3 regions of the Rhizobium skierniewicense Ch11 genome follow, and region 3 is predicted to be linked to each of the others. Evidence: riboswitches for the same ligand, from Rfam matches in the RefSeq annotation. Region 3 holds a riboswitch; each other region holds the start of a gene.
What was found. A riboswitch is a leader RNA that binds a small molecule or an ion and turns the genes downstream of it on or off. The one in region 3 is predicted to bind thiamine pyrophosphate.
Positions count from the first base shown of each region.

Region 1: it holds a riboswitch for thiamine pyrophosphate, as region 3 does, so the genes downstream of both, thiC (phosphomethylpyrimidine synthase ThiC) here and thiB (thiamine ABC transporter substrate binding subunit) in region 3, are expected to answer to the same signal.
Region 2: it holds a riboswitch for thiamine pyrophosphate, as region 3 does, so the genes downstream of both, EKM04_RS13620 (hydroxyethylthiazole kinase) here and thiB (thiamine ABC transporter substrate binding subunit) in region 3, are expected to answer to the same signal.

Region 1 is NZ_RXPG01000003.1:321,088-328,704, forward strand. It holds gene EKM04_RS03075 (glycoside hydrolase family 2 protein) at 1-1,607, opposite strand, end outside; gene EKM04_RS03080 (DUF1839 family protein) at 1,622-2,608, opposite strand; gene EKM04_RS03085 (amino acid--[acyl-carrier-protein] ligase) at 2,616-3,524, opposite strand; gene EKM04_RS03090 (acyl-CoA dehydrogenase family protein) at 3,549-4,730, opposite strand; gene EKM04_RS03095 (acyl carrier protein) at 4,730-4,981, opposite strand; TPP riboswitch at 5,146-5,257, shown strand; gene thiC (phosphomethylpyrimidine synthase ThiC) at 5,357-7,180, shown strand; gene thiO (glycine oxidase ThiO) at 7,182-7,617, shown strand, end outside.
Region 2 is NZ_RXPG01000016.1:224,214-231,830, reverse strand. It holds gene EKM04_RS13630 (NAD(P)/FAD-dependent oxidoreductase) at 1-825, shown strand, start outside; gene EKM04_RS13625 (heavy metal translocating P-type ATPase) at 822-3,065, opposite strand; TPP riboswitch at 3,264-3,367, shown strand; gene EKM04_RS13620 (hydroxyethylthiazole kinase) at 3,433-4,170, shown strand; gene thiE (thiamine phosphate synthase) at 4,160-4,816, shown strand; gene thiD (bifunctional hydroxymethylpyrimidine kinase/phosphomethylpyrimidine kinase) at 4,813-5,613, shown strand; gene EKM04_RS13605 (Lrp/AsnC family transcriptional regulator) at 5,617-6,078, opposite strand; gene alr (alanine racemase) at 6,204-7,358, shown strand; gene EKM04_RS13595 (D-amino acid dehydrogenase) at 7,366-7,617, shown strand, end outside.
Region 3 is NZ_RXPG01000003.1:201,744-209,360, forward strand. It holds gene EKM04_RS02570 (thiamine diphosphokinase) at 1-603, shown strand, start outside; gene EKM04_RS02575 (ABC-F family ATP-binding cassette domain-containing protein) at 608-2,428, shown strand; TPP riboswitch at 2,485-2,594, shown strand; gene thiB (thiamine ABC transporter substrate binding subunit) at 2,637-3,650, shown strand; gene thiP (thiamine/thiamine pyrophosphate ABC transporter permease ThiP) at 3,669-5,288, shown strand; gene EKM04_RS02590 (thiamine ABC transporter ATP-binding protein) at 5,285-6,001, shown strand; gene EKM04_RS02595 (M48 family metalloprotease) at 6,336-7,617, shown strand, end outside.

The DNA.
Region 1 (7,617 bases), 120 kb from region 3:
ACGTCCTCGAAATCCCAGGATGCGTTCCGGTCTCTCGGCACCCGCGCTTTCCATAGCGGGTCATGCACGGGCCGTGCGGCCAAGTGCTTGTCCAGCGTGCTTTGTTGCGGCACATTTGCAAAGGCCAGGCATTCGGCTGCAAAGCGGACGTCAGCACGGCGTGCGTCCTCCAACGGTCTGCAATAGGCGCCGATACCATAGTAATGGCCAACCTTTTCGTTCGGGAAAAACGGAAGGGCTCCGCCGAACGGGGAGTTGGGCACATAGGCAATGTCGGGCCGCAAAAGAGCCGTAAGCTGCGGTAGAAACTCCTCCGTCAGCGCTCCTTTCCAAATCCGCTCCGACAATCCGAGCATCGCGCCTTGCTGATACATCTCGCTGCCCCCGCACATAATCACAAGCGAGGGAGAAAGCGCCGTGTTCTCAAGGAGTTGTGTTGTCTCCACCTTGATGTGGGCGAGAAACGTCTCATCCTTCGTCGGGTAGTCGAAATTGGCAAGCATCAGGTCCTGCCACACCATGAGGCCCAGTTCGTCGCACAGAGCAAAGAAGTTCGGCGTCTCATAGGTCATGGTGCCACCGATGCGGATCATGTTCATACCAGCCTCAGTGGCGAGACGAAGCCATGGCTCATAATCCGCACGGGTGCCCGGAAGGCGCGCGATATCGGCATTCGTCCACACCGCGCCGCGGCAGAAAACCGGCTCGCCGTTAATTTTCAGACCAAACCCCTTGCCATCTATACCCTCATCGATCTCGATGCGGCGAAATCCGGTTTTGCCGAGAGCATATCTTTGCCCATCAATGCGCAGGCCAACGTCATGCAGCGTTGGCGTGCCATGCGTTGCAGGCCACCAAGGTTCAATATTGTCTAATCGTAACATACCCTCGAAGGTGTTTTTCTCGTTGGAAGTAAGAGGGGCGGAAACATCGCCGCAGGTGATTTCGACGGTGGACGCATGGTGGTTCGTTTTGACAGAGAGACGCAGGGTTGCTGTGTGCTCGGCGTCCAGTTCCGATTGGAACGCCAAAACGTCGAAGACGTGTTCGTCATGACGGATCAGGCGGATGGGCCGCCAAGGGCCGACGGCATGGATTTCCGGGCACCAGCCCGGCATGTGCCCAAGTGCCGTGGTTCTGATCAACCGCAACCCTTGTGAATTCATCATCTGCGGACGCCAGCGCGCCCGCGGTCCGAGACGCTCAAGGCGCGGTGCAAGCGCTCTAAAGCAGATGGCCAGTTCGTCCGCGCCAGACAGGTCGAATGGGACGTCCAGTGCTTCGAACATGCTGGCGGAGTGGGCAACGCGTTCGCCGTTCAGGAAAATTTCCGAAACCGTTGCCAGCCCCTCGAAGCGGAGCGTAGCGGGCCCGACATGTTCGGAGATCAGCGTCAACCGATACCAGGCGTCGTAGATATTCAACGGCTTCGGATCGAGCCGATCAAACTTTCCGAGCACTTCCAAGGCCTGCGCGACGGTTCCGGGTACCGGCGCCGTGATGGTCTCTGCATCGACAGGTATCTCCGTCGGTGTCTCAAAAGCATCTGGTTCGGTGAGCGTCAGGGTCCACCCCTCGCTCAACAATTGCCCTTTCGCAGGGTGCATATAAGCTGGAGCCGTCACGCGGCCTGGCTCGTCTTGCTCAGCGTGTCATTGAGTTCGGCCATCATCTCATCCCAGGCCGCGATGGCGGGGTCGAGGGCATTTGCCAGTGTGTCGAACTTGCGGCGGGCGATGGCGCGGGCAAGCTGGAACTGCGCAGATTTTGCGACTTCCGAGATGCGACGTGCGTGGTTTGGCGCATGGCCGTAGCGCTGCCCGCCGCCCAGCCAGTCCAGATGGCTTGCCGTAAGTTCGAAATTGGCACCGAACTGGCGAAGCGTGTTGAAGGCGTACTTATGGAAAAAGCTGAAGGGACGGTCGGCCACTTTCGCCACTTGCGTCGGAAAAACCTCGGCAAACGCCTTGATGGGATTGATGTCCGGGCGCCTGGCAAAATGCTGAGCGAGAAGGCGCTCTGCTGCGGCCCGCCTCTCTGTGTCGCCCAACGGTTTTTCCGGGAATTTGGCAAATTCGGTGTAGGGCAAAAAGGGGGGATCGTTCTCGGTTAGATGATGCTGAAAAATGCCTGAGAAATCGTCGCCTTCCAGCGCGAAATAGCCTGCGTTGTGGAAGTATTCCAGCCTGCGGTTTACCCCGTCCATCCTGTTTATGGCGACCGTCGTCTTTCCATGTTCCTTGCGATAGGCGGTGCCGTGCGTATCCGGCATATAGAAACTGTCCATCTCGATCAGGCAGATACGACCGCGCTGCAACTGCATGGCGATGTGGCTTTCGAGCCTGTCGAAAATTGCGAGTTCTGTCACGCGGATGCCATACAGTGTTTCGAGGTCTTCGAGCGGCACTTTGAAAAAGGTAAACTGGTCACCCTCGAAATCCTGTGCCAGCGTAAAGCCGAGCATGGCTTCCGGCGGTAGGCCGCTTGACGCCAGAAGCTCGATCCACAGATCGACATAGCAATTGGTTTCCGGCCACATCCTCTCCAGCGCGTGAAGGGAATGCGGGACGTAGGTTTCGGCGTTTAAGGCCGGAAAGATGCTCGTCATGCCGTCCTCAGCCCCAAAGTGCGTCCCGCACCGACTGCGGCCATAGCTCGACATCCAGCCCATGTTTTGAAAACAGTGCCAATGCGATGCGCTCCAGCCCGAAGCCGACGCATGCGGTGTGCGCAACCGTGCCATCTGCAAGGTTGAGGCCCCACTTCGCCCCAAAGGCGTCCTGATGGTAGTTGAAGCTCATGCAGGCCGTTTGATTGGTCGTGGATGTGACCGGCATCAGCAGTTCGAATTTCAGGTTCTGGTCGCGCTGATTGTTGGCCAGCATCTTTCCAGCGCGCCCGAAGAACGGGTCGTTGGCAATCTCAAGCTTCACATCAAGGCCGATCTTTTCCATCATCTCGACGCCACGATCCATCCATAGCTGGCGGAACTCCGTGACGTCGCTTTCGGTGCCCATGCGGACATATTCGCGCATGCGGAAAAGCTGCTGGCGGGCCGGATCCTTGGAGGGTTCATGGCGGAAGCAGTAGGACTGTATGTCGTAGAGACCACCATTCTCCGGAAGGTTTCCACGTTTTGCAATCGTCGGATAAAGCGGGTAGCAGGCCGCAGGCGTCAGCACGATGTCGGTAATCTTCTGGTCTTTTGTCCAGTCTGCGCCCTCATCCATGCTCTTGATCAGGCTGACGTGGTCCAGCTCGCAACCGCAAAAGGAATGGACGGTGCCAGCCAATTGCGGAAAGCTTTTCATGTAACCGCTTTTTTCGAAGTAAGCGCGGTTGATGCCGGGCGGGAAGCGGATGACTTCGGCCTTGTCAGCACCGCCGACTGTGCCGATCAGGCGCTCAAAGCCGGAAATGACATCCTCGAACTGTCCGCTGCGGCCATAAAGGCCATCAACGCCGGTATCGATCAGCAGGCCTTTGTCAAACAGGCGATCCAGAAACGTATTTTGCATGTCCATGGTGTGATCCTGAAAGGCCAGAGTTTATATTGAAAGACTGGTGTCCTGCTTCTGCACGAGCAGGAGATTGGCGGAATTGCTCAAGATTCTGTCGTTGGAGATCATCAGTTGCGCCGAGTGGACGTCGCGCAGGTGGCGACCGAGGCTGTAGGGCGTCCCGTTTTTGTAGCCCATGATGCCGCAGATCAGCATGGCGTGATTGACGATCTCGAGAATGGTCTCCGACGAGCAAATCTTGACGTTGTTCATGGCGATGGCGAACCCCATCGACATCAGCTTGTCGGGATCCGACTTGGTACTTTCATAGGCCTTGAGGCCGGCGATAACATTCGATTTGACAGTCTGCAGTTTGCTCGACACCTCTGCCAGACGGATAGCGCCCGGTGGGGCGACACCCGGTGATTTTCGTGCGGCGGAACGAACGAAGGCCTGTGCCCGCAAGACCGCGTCAGAGGCAATGCCGTACCAGACGCCACTCCACAAAAGATGCGATGTGGCCAGCATGGATTGCGCGGCGATTTCAGCAAAAGGCTTGGAGAAAATCTGCTCCGAGGGTGCTTTGCCCTTGAACAGGAAACCATCGGAGCAGGTGCCACGCATGCCCAGCGTGTCCCAGATATGGGTCCGCTCCAACGTGTACTGGTCTTTCAGGAAAACCGTCATGACCTGATCCGCGGGTGCAGCCGCTGCATTGGCGCGTGAGGTGATGAGAATGGCATCGGCGTGCGTGCCATAAGAAATGACGGTCGCGTCTTTTTCCAGCGTACACCAGGGACCGTCGACTTCGATGGCACAGATGGAATTGCGCATGTTGCCGCCAATGCCGCCTTCTGTCGTGGCGGACGCCAAAAGCAACTGCTCGGCGGCGACACGGCGCATGAAAGCCATGTGCCATTTGCTGCCTTCGCCATGTTCCACCAGGCTCGATGCCTTGATGTGATGCATGGCGAATATCATCGCGGTTGCAGAACAGGATTGGCCGAGGATGCAGCAAATATCGGCGATTTGCGCGATGCTGGCACTCTCTCCGCCGAGGTCAAGAGGTACCTGTATCCCCAAAAGACGTTCGGCGCGCAGGGCGTCGATGGCCTCTATCGGAAATCGTCCGGCGGTATCAACGTCGTCGGCATGCCGTGCCGCGATGGTCGCAACGCGCGAGGCGCGCGCCGTCAACGTGGCATCAGGCGGGGCGACCGACATGTTCATCAGGCTGCCTCTTTGCCATCGAGAATGGTTTTGACCGTGTCTTCTATGGACTTGATACTGGCGAAGGACTTGCGGTTGAGCATACTGTCTGGAAACTCGATATCGAATGCATCTTCGATGCCGAGCATCAGTTGAACGGACGCGAAAGAAGAAAGCCCGGCGGCGTAAAGGTCAGCCTCGTCTTCGATTGTATCGACCGGCACGGGGAGTTGACCAAATTTCGACAGTATTTCACGAATAGTTGAATTCATTCTCAGGTGTCTCCCTTTACGCCGCGTCATCATAGCGCATTCTTCGAGTTAAGCTCGAAAAAATAACATTCGAATAAATGGATAGGTTAACTTAGCGTAATTTTCCGCTTTTCAACAGTCTCCAGAGATGGCTTGACAAAATTGTGTGTCGGGTCTCTGATTGCGTCATTCACCAGGGGGGTCCCGTCAAGGGGCTGAGATACTGCTATCGCGCGCAGTGACCCTATGAACCTGATCCAGTTCATACTGGCGTAGGGACGGTGCAAACGCGGGAACAGCAGTTCGGTCGTGCCGAATTGGTCATATCCGTCCCGTGGTTTTTCGTCTTCATGCTCGAACTGGGTCTCCACTGTTTTTTTGCTTTGGAGCCTCACGATGAACATTGCCGCTAAAAATCTCTCTCCTGTCGTCACCACAGGTCCTTTGCCCGCTTCGACCAAGGTCTACAAGCCGGGCATCATTCACCCCCATATCCGCGTTCCCATGCGCGAAATCGCCGTACACCCCACGGCGGGAGAGCCACCTGTTACGGTCTACGATTCCTCCGGTCCCTATACCGATCCATCCCACGCCATCAGCATCGAAAGCGGTCTGCCCCGCCTGCGACACGACTGGGTCGTCGCGCGGGGCGATGTGGAGGCTTATGAGGGTCGTCACGTCAAACCAGAGGATAACGGCTTTGCCACCGGCGAACGTTTGACGCCGGAGTTTTCTCATCGTCATCAGCCATTGAAGGCCAGGGATGGCAAGGCGGTGACGCAGCTTGCCTATGCAAGGGCAGGAATCATCACGGCTGAGATGGAATACATCGCCATTCGCGAGAACATCGGACGGGAGGCGGCGAAGGACACGCTGGTGCGTGATGGCGAGAGTTTTGGAGCAAATATTCCAGATTTCGTCACCGCAGAATTTGTGCGCCAAGAAGTGGCGGCGGGCAGGGCAATCATCCCCGCCAACATCAACCACCCCGAGGCAGAGCCGATGATCATCGGGCGCAATTTCCTCGTCAAGATCAATGCCAATATCGGCAATTCGGCGGTTACGTCTTCCATGGCGGACGAGGTCGACAAGATGGTATGGGCCATCAGGTGGGGTGGCGATACGGTCATGGACCTGTCCACCGGGCGCAACATTCACAATATCCGCGAATGGATCATCCGCAATTCACCGGTGCCGATCGGCACTGTGCCGCTCTATCAGGCGCTGGAAAAGGTGGGCGGCATTGCGGAAGACCTGAACTGGGACGTGTTCCGCGATACGCTGATCGAGCAGGCCGAGCAGGGCGTGGACTATTTCACCATCCACGCAGGCGTGCGGCTGCATTACATCCCTCTGACCGTCAACCGCGTCACCGGCATCGTCTCGCGTGGCGGCTCAATCATGGCCAAGTGGTGTCTGCATCACCACAAGGAATCGTTTCTCTACGAGCATTTCGACGAAATCTGTGACATCTGCCGCGCTTACGACGTGTCGTTTTCGCTGGGGGATGGGCTGCGGCCCGGCTCTATTGCCGACGCAAACGATGCCGCACAATTTGCCGAGCTGGAAACGCTGGGCGAGTTGACGCAGATCGCTTGGGCGAAAGATTGCCAGGTGATGATCGAAGGCCCCGGCCATGTGCCGATGCACAAGATCAAGGAAAATATGGACAAGCAGCTGAAGGTCTGTGGCGAAGCGCCCTTCTATACGCTTGGGCCGCTGACAACCGACATCGCGCCCGGCTATGACCACATCACCTCCGGCATCGGGGCGGCGATGATCGGCTGGTTCGGCACAGCCATGCTGTGTTACGTCACGCCGAAGGAGCATCTTGGTCTGCCGGATCGCAACGATGTGAAAGTCGGGGTCATCACCTACAAGATCGCGGCCCATGCGGCCGATCTCGCCAAGGGTCATCCGGCAGCGCAGGTGCGTGACGATGCCTTGTCTCGCGCCCGTTTCGAGTTTCGTTGGGAGGACCAGTTCAACCTGTCGCTCGACCCGGAAACGGCGCGCTCCTTCCACGACGAGACCTTGCCGAAGGAAGCCCATAAGGTTGCCCATTTCTGCTCCATGTGCGGGCCGAAATTCTGCTCCATGCGCATTTCGCACGACATCCGTGCCGAAGCGCAGAAGGAAGGTCTGGAGGCCATGGCACAAAAATTCCAGCAGGGCGGCGACCTGTATATGCCCCTGGAAAAGCCGGTCGCAGGAGAATGAGATGCGGGTTCTCGTCAAAGGCGCAGGCGTCGTCGGTCTGACGGCTGCCTTCGAACTCGCCCGTCGTGGCATGGAGGTTGAAGTCTGCGAAACTTCAAGCGAACCGGGGCGCGGTGCGTCCTGGTATGCGGGCGGCATGCTGGCGCCGTGGTGCGAACGTGAAAACGCCGCGGAAACCGTGCTGACGCTTGGCCAATTGGCGCTTGACTGGTGGGATGAGGCGACGCCAGGGCTGGTGACGCGCAACGGAACGCTGGTCGTGGCTTCTGCGCGGGACAAAGCGGAGCTTTCCCGTTTTGCCTCCCGCACCACGGGGTATCGCTGGGTGGGTGAGGGCGAGATTGCCGCGTTGGAGCCTGATCTTGCAGGACGGTTCCGCACCGGCCTGTTCTTTGCTGGGGAGGGCCATCTTGATCCGCGGTTGGCTCTCGCTGCGC
Region 2 (7,617 bases), on a different contig from region 3:
GTCGCGCGCGCCATCATGAAGCTTGGTGGAAGCGTGCACCAGATGTGCGCTGCGCGCGGTCTCGAGTTACAGGCTGGACGCGTTTGCGGTGTCGTTACAGAAAAGGGCACGATTGCGACCAAAACCGTGGTGCTGGCGGGCGGCGCCTGGGCCTCTTCCTTCTGCCACCAGCTCGGCATCCGCTTTCCGCAGGCATCGGTTCGATCGTCGATTCTATCCGTCACAGCAGGCGCGCAAGGGCTACCCGACGCGCTGCACACGGCAGATGTTTCCATCACCAGCCGGGTCGATGGCGGCTACACGCTGGCCATCAGCGGCAGGGCACGTGTCGATCCCACACCGCAGCAGCTTCGCTTCTCCCGCGAGTTCGTCCCGATGTTTCTCAAACGCCGGAAAAGCCTGGCCATCGGCGGACTGGAAGGTTGGAAAGCGGGCCATGAGACGTTGAAAAAATGGCGGATGGACGACGTCACCCCGATGGAGAAGAACCGCATTCTCGATCCTAAAACCGACCAGACACAGATCGATGAAACACTCCGCCGCGCTCTGGCGCTGTTGCCGGAGTTGCGAAAGACGACCATGGCCAACAGCTGGGCCGGTTTCATCGATAGCACACCCGACGGCGTCCCAGCCATTGGTGAAGTGGAAACCATCCCTGGCCTCATCCTCGCCGCCGGTTTCAGCGGCCATGGGTTTGGTATCGGCCCCGGCGCGGGACATCTCGTGGCCGATATCGTCAGCGGTGCGCCACCCATAGTCGATCCCGTTCCTTACCGCCCCGCCCGGCTCAACACCTCCGTATGGGGCAAGGTGGCGGAGTTTTAAGCCTTCGAGGTCCGCAACAACCGCAAGGCGTTGAGCGTGACAAGAACGGTCGCGCCAGTGTCTGCGAGAATAGCGGGCCAGAGTCCGGTGATGCCTATGATCGTCGTGATCAGAAACACGGCCTTCAGACCCAGCGACATGGCGATATTCTGGTGGATGTTGCGCATGGTGCGTTTGGACAGATCGACCATGCGGGCGACATCGGCAACGCGACCGTGCAAGATGGCGGCATCGGCCGTCTCCAGCGCGACATCCGTTCCGCCACCCATGGCGATGCCGATATCGGCCGCCGCCAGCGCTGGCGCATCATTGATGCCGTCTCCCACTTTGCCAACGACAAGGCCTTCTGCTTTCAACTCTCCGACAATCCGTTGCTTGTCTTCTGGCATCAGTTCGGCGCGCACGTCGATTCCCAGTGTCTGGCCGATTGCCGTTGCCGTGCGCTTATTATCGCCCGTCAGCATCACGATTCTGATTCCACGCTCTTTCAGCTGAGTGAGACCGGTGATGGCATCGGCACGCGGTTCATCACGCATGGCTATGGCACCGGCCAACCGCTTGCCGACGACGAGAACGGAAACGGTCTTTCCCTCGTCGTTGAGCGCCGTGATGACCTGCTGATGGTGCTCGGAGAGAGCAACACGCTCGCCTGCTGCCCGCGGAGAACCAAGGAATGTTTCCTGCCCCTCAACGACGGCCGTTACCCCCTTGCCGCCCAGCGCCTTGGCGTCGCTGGCCGCTGGAATATCAACGCCGTGTTCGGCAGCCTTGGCAAGAATGGACAAGGCAAGCGGGTGGCTGGACCCTGTTTCGAGGGCGGCTGACAGACGCAAGACGTCCGCTTCTGTGAATTCGAAAGGAACGATGTCGGTAACCTTCGGCTTGCCTTCGGTCAATGTACCGGTCTTGTCCAGCGCAACGGCCGTCAACTTGCCAAGACCTTCCAGAACCGCGCCACCTTTCATCAACAGACCCTGACGCGCACCGGCGGAAAGGGACGCGGCAATGGCAGCTGGCGTGGAAATGACCAATGCGCAAGGGCAACCGATCAGCAGAATGGCAAGGCCTTTGTAGACCCATTCGTCCCATTCACCCCCCATGAAGAGTGGCGGTATGGTCGCCACCAAGGCTGCAACCACAACCACGGCCGGTGTGTAATATCTGGAAAAGCGATCGATGAACCGTTCGGTCGGCGCTTTTTTCTCCTGTGCTTCCTCCACCAGCTTCACCACGCGAGCAATGGTGTTATCCTGCGCCGTGGCGGTCACTTTCACCCGTATGGCACCATCGCCATTCACAGTTCCGGCAAAAACGGTGTCACCGGGCTTTTTATGAACCGGCACGCTTTCCCCCGTTACGGGTGCTTCATCAATGGCGCTTTGGCCAGAAAGGATCGTTCCGTCGGCCGAAATGCGGTCACCGGGACGCACGAGTATAATCGCGCCAAGGGTAAGGCTTTCGGCAGGCACCTCCCGGGTTTTTCCGGCCTCCTCGACAAATGCCGTCTTGGGAACGAGCGCCGCAAGAGACTTGATGCTGTCCCGGGCTTTACCGGCGGCCACACCTTCCAGAAGCTCCCCCACAAGAAACAGGAAGACAACCGCAGCAGCCTCTTCCGTAGCATTGATCACAAGCGCGCCCACGGCGGCGATGGTCATCAGCATTTCAATGGAAAACGGCGTTCCGGCGCGGGCGGCCATAAAAGCACGTCGGGCGATGGGAACGAGACCGACAAGCATCGCGGCGGTGAAAGCGTAGAACTGAATATCCGGGACCAGATGGCCGATCCCATAGGCAACGACCAGCGCCAGACCGGCAAGAATGGTCGCCCGCCCCTTCTTGCTTTTCCACCAAGGGCCATTGCCCGGGCCATGGTCGTGACCATGCAGCCCCTCAACGGCAACCGAAGTCGCAGCAAGGGGCGCGTGACTATGACCATGATGGTCGTGATTGTGACCGTGATCATGGGAGCAACTAGGACCGTGCTCATGCGAGGCCACCGGTGCGCTGGAGCCACCCGCAGGCAATTGCTTGACCTCATAACCAAGCCCGCTCACCTTTTTGCCGATGGCAACCAGATCGCTCCTGTCGTCATGGCTGACGGTCATCGTTCCCGCTGTAACGGACACCGATACATCCTCCACGCCATCCATGCGACGCACCGCAGTGTCGATCTTGGTGGCACAAGAGGCGCAGTCCATGCCCTCTACACGAAATCTGGTCTGCAAAGCCGTGCTCATCAGGTGGTCCTTCTCATCTGTGAGCAAAGCCTTACGACCTATAGCCACTAGAGCTACAAGAGGAAAAACAGTATTTCACGATATAAAATTGGAAAGGACTCCGCGTATGTGCATGGAGCCTGTTTCCAAAAATCTGGCGGGAACCACCGGTTCAGCGTAGCGATGATTGACATCACTCTTAAGTTTTCTTAAAAAATCAACCAGTTCGAGGGGTGCGCTTTTCAGCGCTGAGATGACTTGGTCAAACTCTTATTTACCTGATCCGGGTCATGCCGGCGTAGGAACGGAACAGTCTGCCAATGGTCAAGCTTTTCTCTTCTTCCTTCGTGCGTGATCTCCGTGATGATACATCTGGAGCGAGAGACCCATGGCGAGCTTCCCGACGGCAAACAGCGCTGCAGAGCTTCTGTCGCGTGTACGGCAGCGACGACCACGGGTGCATTGCCTGATGAACACCGTCGTTCAGAAGTTCACCGCTGACGGCATCACCGCTGTCGGCGGCATCCCCTCCATGACCTCTTCGGAAGAGGAAATCGAAAGCTTCGTTTCCAAGGTCGACGCGCTGACCGTCAATCTCGGCACGTTGGATGCCGCGAGACGCAAGGTCATTCGCATTGCCGTGGAGGTCGCAAATGCCGAGGGTAAACCTTGGATCGTAGACCCCGTTCACTGCGATTACTCGCCCTCACGGTTGATGTTTGCGCAGGAACTGATCACCCTTCACCCGACGATCGTCCGCGGCAACGCGGCCGAAATGGCTGTTATCGGCGACATCGGCAAAGCGCTGCGCATACAGACTGGCCCTGAAGATGAGCTGAAGGATGATGGCCGCAAGATCAATATCGTCAACGGCCATCCATGGATGGCGAAGGTGACCGGCACCGGTTGCCTCTCCGGCGGGGTGATCGCCGCTTTTATGGCCGTCGAGCCTGACGCAATGTTGGCGGCCGCAGCGGCGCTCACGGTAACAGGCGTATCGGCGCAGCTTGCCGCCAGACACGCACGCGGTCCCGGTACCTTCGAAGCGGCCTTTCTGGACGCGCTGGATACGGTCAACACCAACGACATTCTGTCCCTTGCAAGGATTGAGCACAATGAGGATTGATTACAGGCTGAACGCTTTGGTGGACGCATCGCTTGCCGATATCGCACCCTTGCCGGAACTTGCAGCCGTTGCGGCACGGCACGGCGCAACGATTATCCAATATCGTGACAAGCAAGCATCGACCCGCGAGATGATTGAACAGGCCAGCCTCATGGTCGAAGCCTTGAAAGGGACAGGCGTTCCTCTTGTCATCAACGACCGTGTTGATGTGGCATTGGCATCCGGCGCAGATGGCGTGCATCTGGGCGCCGACGATATGGATGCGCAGACAGCCCGACGCTTGCTGGGACAGGACGCGATTATCGGCCTGACCGTCAAGAACATGAGCGACGCAGAGCGTGTTGCCCGAGCGCCTGCGGACTATGCTTGCATTGGCGGCGTCTTCGAAACGGTCTCCAAGGTCAACCCAGATACGCCGGTTGGCTTGGAGGGGTTGCGCGACCTCCGCACCTATCTTCGCAACCATCGGCCCGATCTGCAGGTCGGGGCTATCGCTGGCATCACGCTGGAGCGGGTCGAACCCGTTATTCAGGCTGGCGCCGATGGTGTTGCCGTTATTTCTGCACTTTTCCGCGCCGTGGATATTGCGGCAGCAACGGTTGATTTCCGCCACCGGGTGGATGCCGCGCTGGAGGCATCCCGATGACCGCCATTGCCCTGACCATCGCCGGGTCCGACAGCAGCGGGGGGGCCGGGATCCAGGCCGATCTCAAGACATTTTCGGCGCTCGGCGTTTTTGGCGCCACTGTGATAACGGCAATTACGGCACAGAACACGAGAGGCGTGACAGCAGTTGAGGATATCTCAGCAAACATGATCGCCGCACAAATGGACGCCGTTTTCTCAGACCTCGATATCGGGGCTGTGAAGATCGGGATGGTTTCGCGCATCGAGACCATCGAGACGATTGCTGCGGGTTTGCGTCATGCTGGCAAACGGGTCATTTTGGACCCGGTTATGGTGGCGACATCCGGCGATCGTCTCCTGCAGGAAGATGCCGTTGAAAGCCTGCGCAACAGGCTGCTGCCTTTGGCACTCCTGGCCACCCCGAATTTGCCGGAAGCAGCGCTTCTGAGCGATCAACCGGTGGCAACGAACAAGCAGGATGTGATCCGTCAGGCGGAAGCAATCCTGAAGACAGGTGTTGGCGCCGTTTTGATCAAGGGTGGGCATGGCACGGGTTCTGAAAGCGTCGATCTTCTACTGGATGGTGACGACGTGCTGGAATTTTCCATGCCCCGTATCGACACGACCAACGACCACGGCACCGGCTGCACGCTCGCATCGGCCATCACTGCAAATCTGGCTCTTGGATACCCCCTGGCAGACGCGATTGGACTGGCAAAGGATTATCTGCAAGGCGCGCTGGCTGCGGGTCGAAACCTGCATATTGGCCACGGTCACGGGCCTGTGCACCACTTTTACCGCTGGTGGAGTGCCTGATCGTCAGCCTCTTGGCTTGGGGCTGGCCAATGCGTTACGGATGGCGAAACTGGAATGAATGCGCGAAACCCCTGGTAGCTTCGACAGAATAACCTTATGAACCCGCTCGAAATCACCGGCACTTTCCACCTCTACTCGTAGGAAATAGTCGGACCCGCCGGTCATCAGATAGCACTCGCGGATTTCGGGATACCTACGCACGGCGCTTTCGAAACGATTGAGAAAATCCTCTGTCTGCCGATCCAGCGTGATCTGGATGATGACAGAGATGACCTCACCTCCCGCTGCATTTCCCGTCAAGGCCGTATAGCCGCGAATAACACCCTCGCGCTCGAGAATGTCGACCCGACGCAGGCAGGCAGACGGCGACAAACCGACCTCTGCCGCCAGCTTGGCATTGCTGATGCGGGCGTTCAGTCTGAGGACGCGGATGATATGACGATCGGTAGAGTCTAAAGACGACATAAAATCATTCCGTTTTACCACCGAATATTGCGTTGAATCGATATTCTTCGAATGATCGACATATCAAACTGCGAAAATTCGATGATCGTTGCAATAGTCTGTTAGAAAATAACAAGGGAACGATGATGGACATGACAATCAGTCGCCAAAAGGCGAGTGGCGGTGCCAGCGGTTATCTGACCATAGACCTTGGTGCCCTGCGCGACAACTATCTGAAGCTGAGGGCAATGGCCCCTAACGCCGTCACTGGCGCCGTGGTAAAAGCGAACGCCTATGGTCTTGGTGCCGAGGTCGTCGCGCCCGTGCTTTACGATGCGGGTTGCCGCCACTTCTTCGTTGCCCATATCGATGAAGGCATCGCACTGCGCCATCGCATCAGGGGCGATGCTGACATCTTCGTTTTGAACGGGCTCCAGCCCGGCAATGAAGCGTCCTGCGCCGCCATGTCACTGACGCCCGTCATCAACTCGCTGGAACAGCTGGCGCAATGGTCGGCCTATGCAAAAACTCTGGGAAAAACGCTGCGAGCCGCCCTTCAGATCGACACCGGCATGTCGCGACTGGGCATGGCACCGTCTGAAATCGAAGCGCTCCAGACATCGCCTGAACTGCTGGATGGCATCAGAATTGTATTCGTGATGAGCCACCTCGCCTGTGCGGACGAGCCCGACCATGCAGCCAACGGATCGCAGCTCATGGTGATGCGTGAAGCATCGCTGTTGTTTCCGGATGCACCGGTTTGCTTTGCAAATTCCGGCGGCATCTTTCTCGGTGCAGATTATCACAACGCCGTCATGCGCCCCGGCATTGCTCTTTATGGTGGCGCTCCGTCTTCGGCTCGTCCAAACCCGATGAAACCCGTGGTGCGCCTGGATGTCGCGGTTGTGCAGACACGTACCGTCCCAGCCGACACGCTGGTCGGGTATGGCGGCACCCTGCGCACATCGACCGAAACCCGATTGGCCACCATCGCAGCAGGCTATGCAGATGGGCTTCCCCGCGCGCTGAGCAACCGGGGCGCGGCCTATTTCAACGGCGTGCGCCTTCCCATTGCCGGACGTGTGTCGATGGATAGCATCAGCATCGACATCTCGGCATTGCCGGAGGGAACCTTGACGCACGGTAGTCTCGTTCAGATCATCGGGCCCGACCAATCGCTTGAAGAGATTGCCCGGGATGCGGATACAATTGCTTATGAAATTCTGACGGGTCTCGGCCAGCGTTACAGCCGCACTTATATCCAGCCAGAACAGGCTGGCGCAACTGATAGAGGCGAGTGAGAGCATCATGAACATCATCATTCTCGGAGCCGGCGTCGTCGGCGTTACATCGGCATGGTACCTGGCAAAGGCCGGTCATTCGGTGACCGTCATCGATCGCCAGCCTGCGGCGGCACTTGAAACCAGCTTTGCCAATGCAGGTGAAGTTTCGCCGGGCTACTCATCCCCATGGGCAGCCCCCGGCATTCCGGTGAAAGCCTTGAAATGGCTGTTCATGCAGCACTCCCCGCTCATAATCCAGCCTACGCTCGATCCGGCC
Region 3 (7,617 bases):
ACGGATCGCTTGCAAAAGGCGGTGGCGGATACGCGCGTGATTGCCGCAGATAGCGGCATGCGTCACGCGCAACCGTTGGGGCTTATCCCTGAGCTTTGGGTTGGCGACTTCGATTCGTCCGACACGGCGCTGCAAGAGGGTTGGGCGGATGTCGAGAAACAACCATTTCCGGCTACAAAGGGCGTTACAGACGGCGAGATTGCGGTTTCCGAAGCCCTGTCCCGGGGTGCGCAGCGATTGACACTGGTTGGAGCATTGGCGGGTGAGCGGTCGGACCATGCGCTGTTTCATCTGCTTTATGCGGTTTCGCTGGCAGAGCGCGGATTCGAGGTGGTGCTGACATCAGGCGAAGAAGAAGCCTATCCGCTGATGGAAGGCACTCTGGACCTCGATCTTCCCTCCGGGTCCCTGTTTTCGGTTGCTGGTTTTACCGCGCTGAAAGGCCTTGATATCGAAAATGCACGCTATCCCCTAGAAAACTTCGCGCTTGCTTTCGGCTCGTCGCGCACTATTTCCAACGTGGCGGAAGGCCCCTTGCGCCTTCGCCTCAAAAGCGGCAAAGCCATCGTGCTTGCCCGTCCTTATGACAAGACCGGAGCCTGACACCTTGGCACCCCCCATTTTGAAACTCGACGATATCACGCTGAAATTCGGCGCTACCCCGCTGCTTGACGGTGCCAACCTTCAAGTCGAGCCCGGCGATCGCATCTGCCTCGTCGGCCGCAACGGTTCGGGCAAATCCACGCTGATGAAAATCGCTGCCGGTCTGGTCGAGGCGCAATCGGGTGAGATTTTCAAGCACCCTTCCGCCACCATTCGTTATCTGGATCAGGCACCGGATTTTGCCGGTTACGAGACGGTGCAGGCCTATGCCGAGGGGGGGCTGGGACCGGGTGATGATGCCTATCGCGTCACCTATCTGTTGGAACATCTGGGCCTGACGGGACAGGAACATCCGTCCAGCCTTTCCGGCGGGGAAGCGCGCCGCGCAGCACTCGTGCGCGTCATGGCGCCTGAGCCCGATATCCTGATGCTGGACGAGCCGACCAACCATCTCGACCTGCCGACCATCGAATGGCTGGAAAGCGAATTGCAGCAGACGCGCAGCGCGCTGGTGCTGATTTCGCATGACCGTCGTTTTCTCGAAAAAGTCTCCACCGCCACCGTCTGGCTGGACCGAGGACAGGCACGTCGTCTCAGCCGCGGTTTTGCGCATTTCGAGGAATGGCGCGACAAGGTGCTGGAAGAAGAAGAGCTGGAACAGCACAAGCTCGGCAAGGCCATCGAGCGCGAAGAACACTGGATGCGCTATGGCGTGACGGCGCGTCGCAAGCGCAACATGCGCCGCGTCGGCGAGCTTCAGGCCATGCGCGCCGACTACCGCGGCCATAAGGGGCCACAGGGTTCCGTGCAGGCAACGGCGGCAGAGGGGCGCGAGTCGGGCAAGCTGGTGATCGAGGCTCATGCCATCACCAAATCCTATGGCGAGCGGGACATCGTCACGCCGTTTTCGCTGCGCGTCCATCGCGGTGATTGCATCGGTTTTGTCGGACCCAACGGTGCTGGTAAGACCACGCTGTTGAAAATGCTGACGGGCCAGCTGAAGCCTGACACGGGTAAAGTCAAACTCGGCACCAACCTGGAAATCGCCACGCTGGACCAGAAGCGTGAGGATCTGGACCCGAACGACACGCTGGCGCAATATCTGACAGATGGCCGTGGTGAAAACCTTCTCGTCAATGGCGAGCTGAAGCATGTCACCGGCTATATGAAGGATTTTCTGTTTGCGCCTGAACAGGCCCGTACGCCGATCCGCAATCTCTCCGGTGGGGAGCGCGCCCGTCTCATGCTGGCGCGCATTCTGGCCAAGCCCACCAACCTTCTGATCCTTGACGAACCGACCAACGATCTGGATATCGAAACGCTCGATCTACTGCAGGAAATCGTTGCTGGGTTCTCTGGCACCGTTATCCTCGTCAGCCACGACCGCGACTTTCTCGACCGCACTGTCACTTCGACGATCGCGCCTGCCAACCCGGATGCGCCGGATGGCCGCTGGATCGAATATGCCGGTGGTTATTCGGATATGATGGCGCAGCGCAAGGGCGCGTCCGACGAGAAGAAGAAAGCCGAGAAACAGGATAAGGCAAAATCCTCATCCAACGCAGCGTCCGACCCGGCCAAGGCGAAGGGTAAGCTCTCCTTCAAGCAGAAATTCGCGCTCGAAAATCTGCCTAAGGAGATGGAGAAGACCCAGCTGGAAATCGCTGAGTGCGAGCAACGCATGGCCGACCCCAATCTGTTCGTCAAGGACCCGACTGTCTTCAACACACTTGCGACTGAAATGTCGAAACTTCGCGAAAAGCTCGAGGCCATGGAAGAAGAGTGGCTCGAGCTGGAAATGCTGCGTGAGGAGTTGGGAAACTAAGGCCGTTGGCGTTGACGCCATCTTGCTAATTCACCGATCTCCGACTACACATCTGCCTAGATCTAACGGGGTGCTTTGTTCTTTCAGGGACAAGGCTGAGAGGCGTTGCCAACCCGAAGAACCTGATCCGGTTAAGACCGGCGGAGGGATTAGACGGCTTCCATCCAGACGCCTGTTCCCCGTAGCCGATGTCGAGGAGGTGCTGTTGATGTATCGTCGTTTATTCCTTCATTCGCTCCTTGCCGCGTCTTTCGTGTTGCCAGCTATTGCTGTCGCACAGGATACGAAAACGCTGACGATTTACACCTATGAGAGTTTCGTTTCCGAATGGGGACCGGGTCCCAAGGTCAAGGCTGCCTTCGAGGAGACCTGCAATTGCACTGTCAACTTCGTCGGCGTTGCAGATGGTGTGGCGCTTCTCAACAGGCTGAAGCTTGAGGGTGCAAGCTCCAAGGCGGATGTGGTCGTCGGGCTTGATACGAACCTGATCGCCGAGGCCAAGCAGACGCGGCTTTTGGAGGTGTCGGGTATCGATACATCGGCTGCTAAGGTGCCTGGTGGTTTTACCGATGATATCTTCGTGCCCTATGATTACGGCCATTTCGCTGTCATCTACGATACGAAGACACTGAAAAATCCACCGAAAAGCATGAAGGATCTGGTCGAGGGCGACCCTTCGCAAAAGATCGTCATTCAGGATCCGCGCACGTCTACGCCGGGCCTCGGTCTGCTGCTCTGGGTGAAATCGGTCTATGGCGATAAAGCACCAGACGCGTGGGCCAAGCTCAAGAACCGGGTTTTGACCGTTACCCCTGGCTGGTCGGAATCCTACGGCCTATTCACCAAGGGCGAAGTGCCGATGGTGCTGTCCTACACGACGTCGCCTGCCTATCATATGGTCTCGGAAAAGACGGATCGTTATCAGGCAGCCAGTTTTGAAGAGGGGCATTATATCCAGATCGAAGTCGCGGGTATCTTGAAGAACGCGCCGGAACAGGCGCTGGCAAAGCAGTTTATGGCCTTCATGCTGACCACGGGATTTCAGGATGCCATTCCTGAAAATAACTGGATGATGCCGGTCGCTGCCACATCCGCGCCCTTGCCGGAGGCTTTCTCCAAGCTGGTTCAGCCGTCAAAGACGTTTGTGATGTCTTCCGAAGAGGTGGCGAAGAACCGCAAGGCCTGGATCGATGAATGGCTCACTGCCATGAGCGTGAAGTAAGGCGGATCGCCGAGCATCATGAGCGAGCACCGCGACAGTCTGAGATTTATCGTCAGTGGAATGGTGGCATTTGCCGCCATTCTGCTGTTCATCTTTCTTGCTGTTACGGCTTTATTGTCCTTCGACACGAGCGCCACGACCACTGACTTGTTCGATACCTATACGCTGCGCATTTTGCGCTTCACGCTCTGGCAGGCGACACTTTCGACGGCTCTATCCATTGCGCTTGGTTTGCCGGTTGCGCTTGCGCTTGCCCGGCAGAGGGCATTTCCCGGCCGGATCTGGATTATTCGCCTGATGGCGGTGCCGATGGGCCTTCCTGTGATCGTAGGTGCGTTGGGGCTTATCGCGATCTGGGGCAGGCAAGGCATTTTCAATACGGTTCTCCTGTCGGCGGGTACTGAGCAACCGTTCAGCATCTACGGCTTGTCGGGGATTCTCATTGCCCACGTGTTTTTCAATCTGCCGCTGTCGGTGCGGTTCTTTCTGGCTGGGCTGGAGCGGATACCATCGGAATATTGGCGCATGAGCGCAAGCCTGGGTCTTGGGCCTGTCTCGACGTTTCGTTTCATCGAATGGCCCGCCGTTTCAAAACTGCTTCCCGGCGTCGCGGGACTGATCTTCATGCTGTGCGCCACGAGTTTTACACTCGTTCTTCTTCTTGGCGGCGGCCCGGCTGCAACGACGATCGAGGTGGCGATCTATCAGGCATTGCGTTTCGACTTCGATCCGCCGCGCGCTATAGCACTGTCGCTGATACAGATCGGCATGACGGGTGTTCTGCTGGCGTTGTTGTCTTTGTTGCCTTCGTCAGATGCGGAAGCAGACAGTCACGGTCGGGATATCCGTCGTCTGGATGGAGAAAGGCTCACAGCGCGCCTTTGGGACGCGGGGACGATCACCTTGGCGATGCTGCTGATCGGATTGCCTTTGGTAGCCGTTGTTGCAGCGGGCATTTCTGCCGATCTCTGGCGCCTTTTGTCGGCAAACAGCTTTCGGCGTGCAGCGATGACAAGCCTGTTGATCGCGGTTGCCTCTGCCTCGCTTGCCATTCTTGTTTCCATCGCACTCATTCGCGCACGCCGGGCCATTGCTGCCAACCGACATGCTGGGTACGGAATGAAAGCACTTTTCATAGCCATGGGTAGCGGTTCATCCTTCGTGTTGCTGGTGCCGCCGGTGGTTCTGGGAAGTGGTTGGTTTCTGCTGCTGCGGCCCTTTGGCGATGTGGCCATGTTTGCGCCTGGGCTTATCGCAATCATCAACATGCTGATGGCGCTCCCCTTCGTCGTGCGCGTTCTGGAGCCGGCTTTCATAACCCACAGGTCACTCACGGGGCGTTTGTCCGCCAGTCTCGGCCTTTCCGGGTTTTCCCGGTTTCGCATCGTCGATTGGCCGGTTTTATGGCGACCTGCGGCCATGGCATTTTCCTTCGCCATGGCCCTTTCGATTGGTGATCTGGGTGCCGTGGCGCTGTTCGGGTCCGAAAGCTTCGTGACTTTGCCTTGGCTCGTCTATAGCAATATGGGCAGCTACAGGACCCATGACGCTGCGGGTTATGCCTTCATTCTCGGTACTATTTGCCTCGCGCTCGCCGTTGGCGGCGTCTCGCGACAACCATCGAAAGCCACGGCATGAGCGCACAGGGGCGGGGTGCAAACCTCGACAAGGTAACATTGACGCTCGGTCGGCAGGACTTTGTGCTGGATTGTGGCTTTGAACGCGGCAAGGTCACCGCCGTCGTCGGTCCATCCGGTTCTGGGAAGTCTACGCTTCTCAACCTCATTGCAGGCTTTGAAGCGCCAGATGAGGGCCGCGTGCTGATTGATGGTCACGACATGCGCGGGCTTGATCCCTCGAAGCGACCCGTCTCTGTGATCTTTCAGGACAATAACCTCTTTGCGCATCTGGATGTTTTCACGAATGTCGGCTTGGGCATTAGTCCATCCTTGAGGCTGTCGGGCACTGATAAAGCCAATATCGAGGAGGCATTGAACCGCGTCGGTCTCAATGGTTTTAAACAACGGATGCCATCTACGATGTCGGGAGGAGAGCGGCAGAGGGCGGCGCTGGCGAGAGCGCTGGTGCGCCAGCGCCCCGTCATGTTGCTCGACGAACCCTTCGCCGCGCTCGACCCGGGCTTACGCGCTGGGATGGTGACATTGCTGAAGCAGCTTCATGCCGAGTTGCACAATACCATTCTCTTTGTGACTCATCACCCTGACGATATTCGCCGTCTCGCCGATGAGGTCGTCTTTCTCTCGAACGGTCGCGTTTTGTATAAAGGGGCAGCCGACGATTTCTTCGCTTCGACCCATTTGAAAGAGATTGAAACATTTCTGTCGGGTTAACGGGGCTTGACTGCGTCACAATTTCGACGCGGGTCGCTGTCAAGTCTGCGAATTGACATGGACGGTACGTTATTTTTGCACTTGCGAATTTTATGTAACTGATTGAAAAAACGATGCGAACAATTTCGTTATTGACTAAGTTCGTGTGAGGGATCGTTTTCACAGCTTGAGCATTCAAGCGTCCGTGTCGGTAAGATGGTAAACTGGTCTGCAGTTAACGGATGATCAGGAACGTTAGGAGCAGACAAGCGTAATGGCGACGTGTGTGAAGTCTTTGAAGGGCCACACCTCCGGTCAGAATCCATGGCAGCGGGGCACGACGGTAAGACGCGGTTTGGCGCTTGTTACCGCTGGCCTCCTCTTGTCTTCCTGCCAGTCGCTTTTTAGCTCCTCCTACCAGTCAACGCTCAAGCCGTCGGATAATCCGCAGACCGTCGAACAGGTGCAAAAGGACGATCCACGTGCGCAGATGGGTGCACGTGAGCATCCACGCATCGTGGCAAGCTATGGCGGTGAATACCGTGATGACAAGACAGAACGCTTGGTCGCACGCATCACTGGCGCATTGACGGCTGTTTCTGAAAATCCACAGCAGTCCTATCGCATCACGATTCTCAATTCTCCGGCAATCAACGCTTTTGCTCTGCCAGGGGGGTATCTTTACGTAACCCGTGGGCTTTTGGCGCTCGCGAATGATGCGTCTGAAGTGGCGGCAGTTCTGTCGCACGAAATGGGCCATGTCACTGCCAACCACGGTATCGAGCGCCAGCGCCGGGAAGAAGCGGAAGTCATTGCAAGCCGCGTGGTCGCTGAAGTGCTATCCAGCGATCTGGCCGGAAAACAGGCCTTGGCGCGCGGTAAGCTGCGCCTTGCGGCTTTCTCGCGTCAGCAGGAGTTACAGGCGGATGTGATCGGCGTGCGCATGCTGGGCGAGGCGGGTTACGACCCATTTGCGTCGCCGCGCTTCCTGGATTCGATGGCCGCCTATGCGCGCTTTACGTCTGCGGATCCCGATAGCGATCAAAGCCTCGACTTCCTGTCGAGCCATCCGAACACGCCGCAGCGCATCGAGCTTGCGCGTCGCCATGCCCGCGCCTTCGGGCAGGAGGGGCAGGTCGGCGACAAGGGGCGCGACTGGTTCCTAAACGGAATTGACGGTTTGCTTTACGGTGACAGCCCACAAGAGGGTTACGTCCGTGGCAATACTTTTCTACACGGTAGCCTTGGCATTCGTTTCGATGTGCCAGAGGGCTTCCAGATCGACAATAAGGTCGAGGCCGTTCTGGCCACGGGCCCCGGTGAAATGGCAATCCGTTTCGACGGCGTGGCAGATCCTAAGCAAACGACCCTCCCCAATTATCTCACAAGTGGTTGGGTCGCCGGGTTGCTTCCTGAGACGGTCAAAGAGATTGAAATCAATGGACTTCCGGCGGCAACGGCGCGGGCCAGTGCTGACAAATGGGATTTTGATGTCACTGTTATCCGTGTCGGACAGCAAATCTTTCGCTTTTTGACCGCAGTACCCAAGGGCAGTGCACAACTGGATAGCGTCGCCACGATTTTACGGACCAGCTTCCGCAAGATGACGCCGACGGAAATCGCGGCTTTGAAGCCGC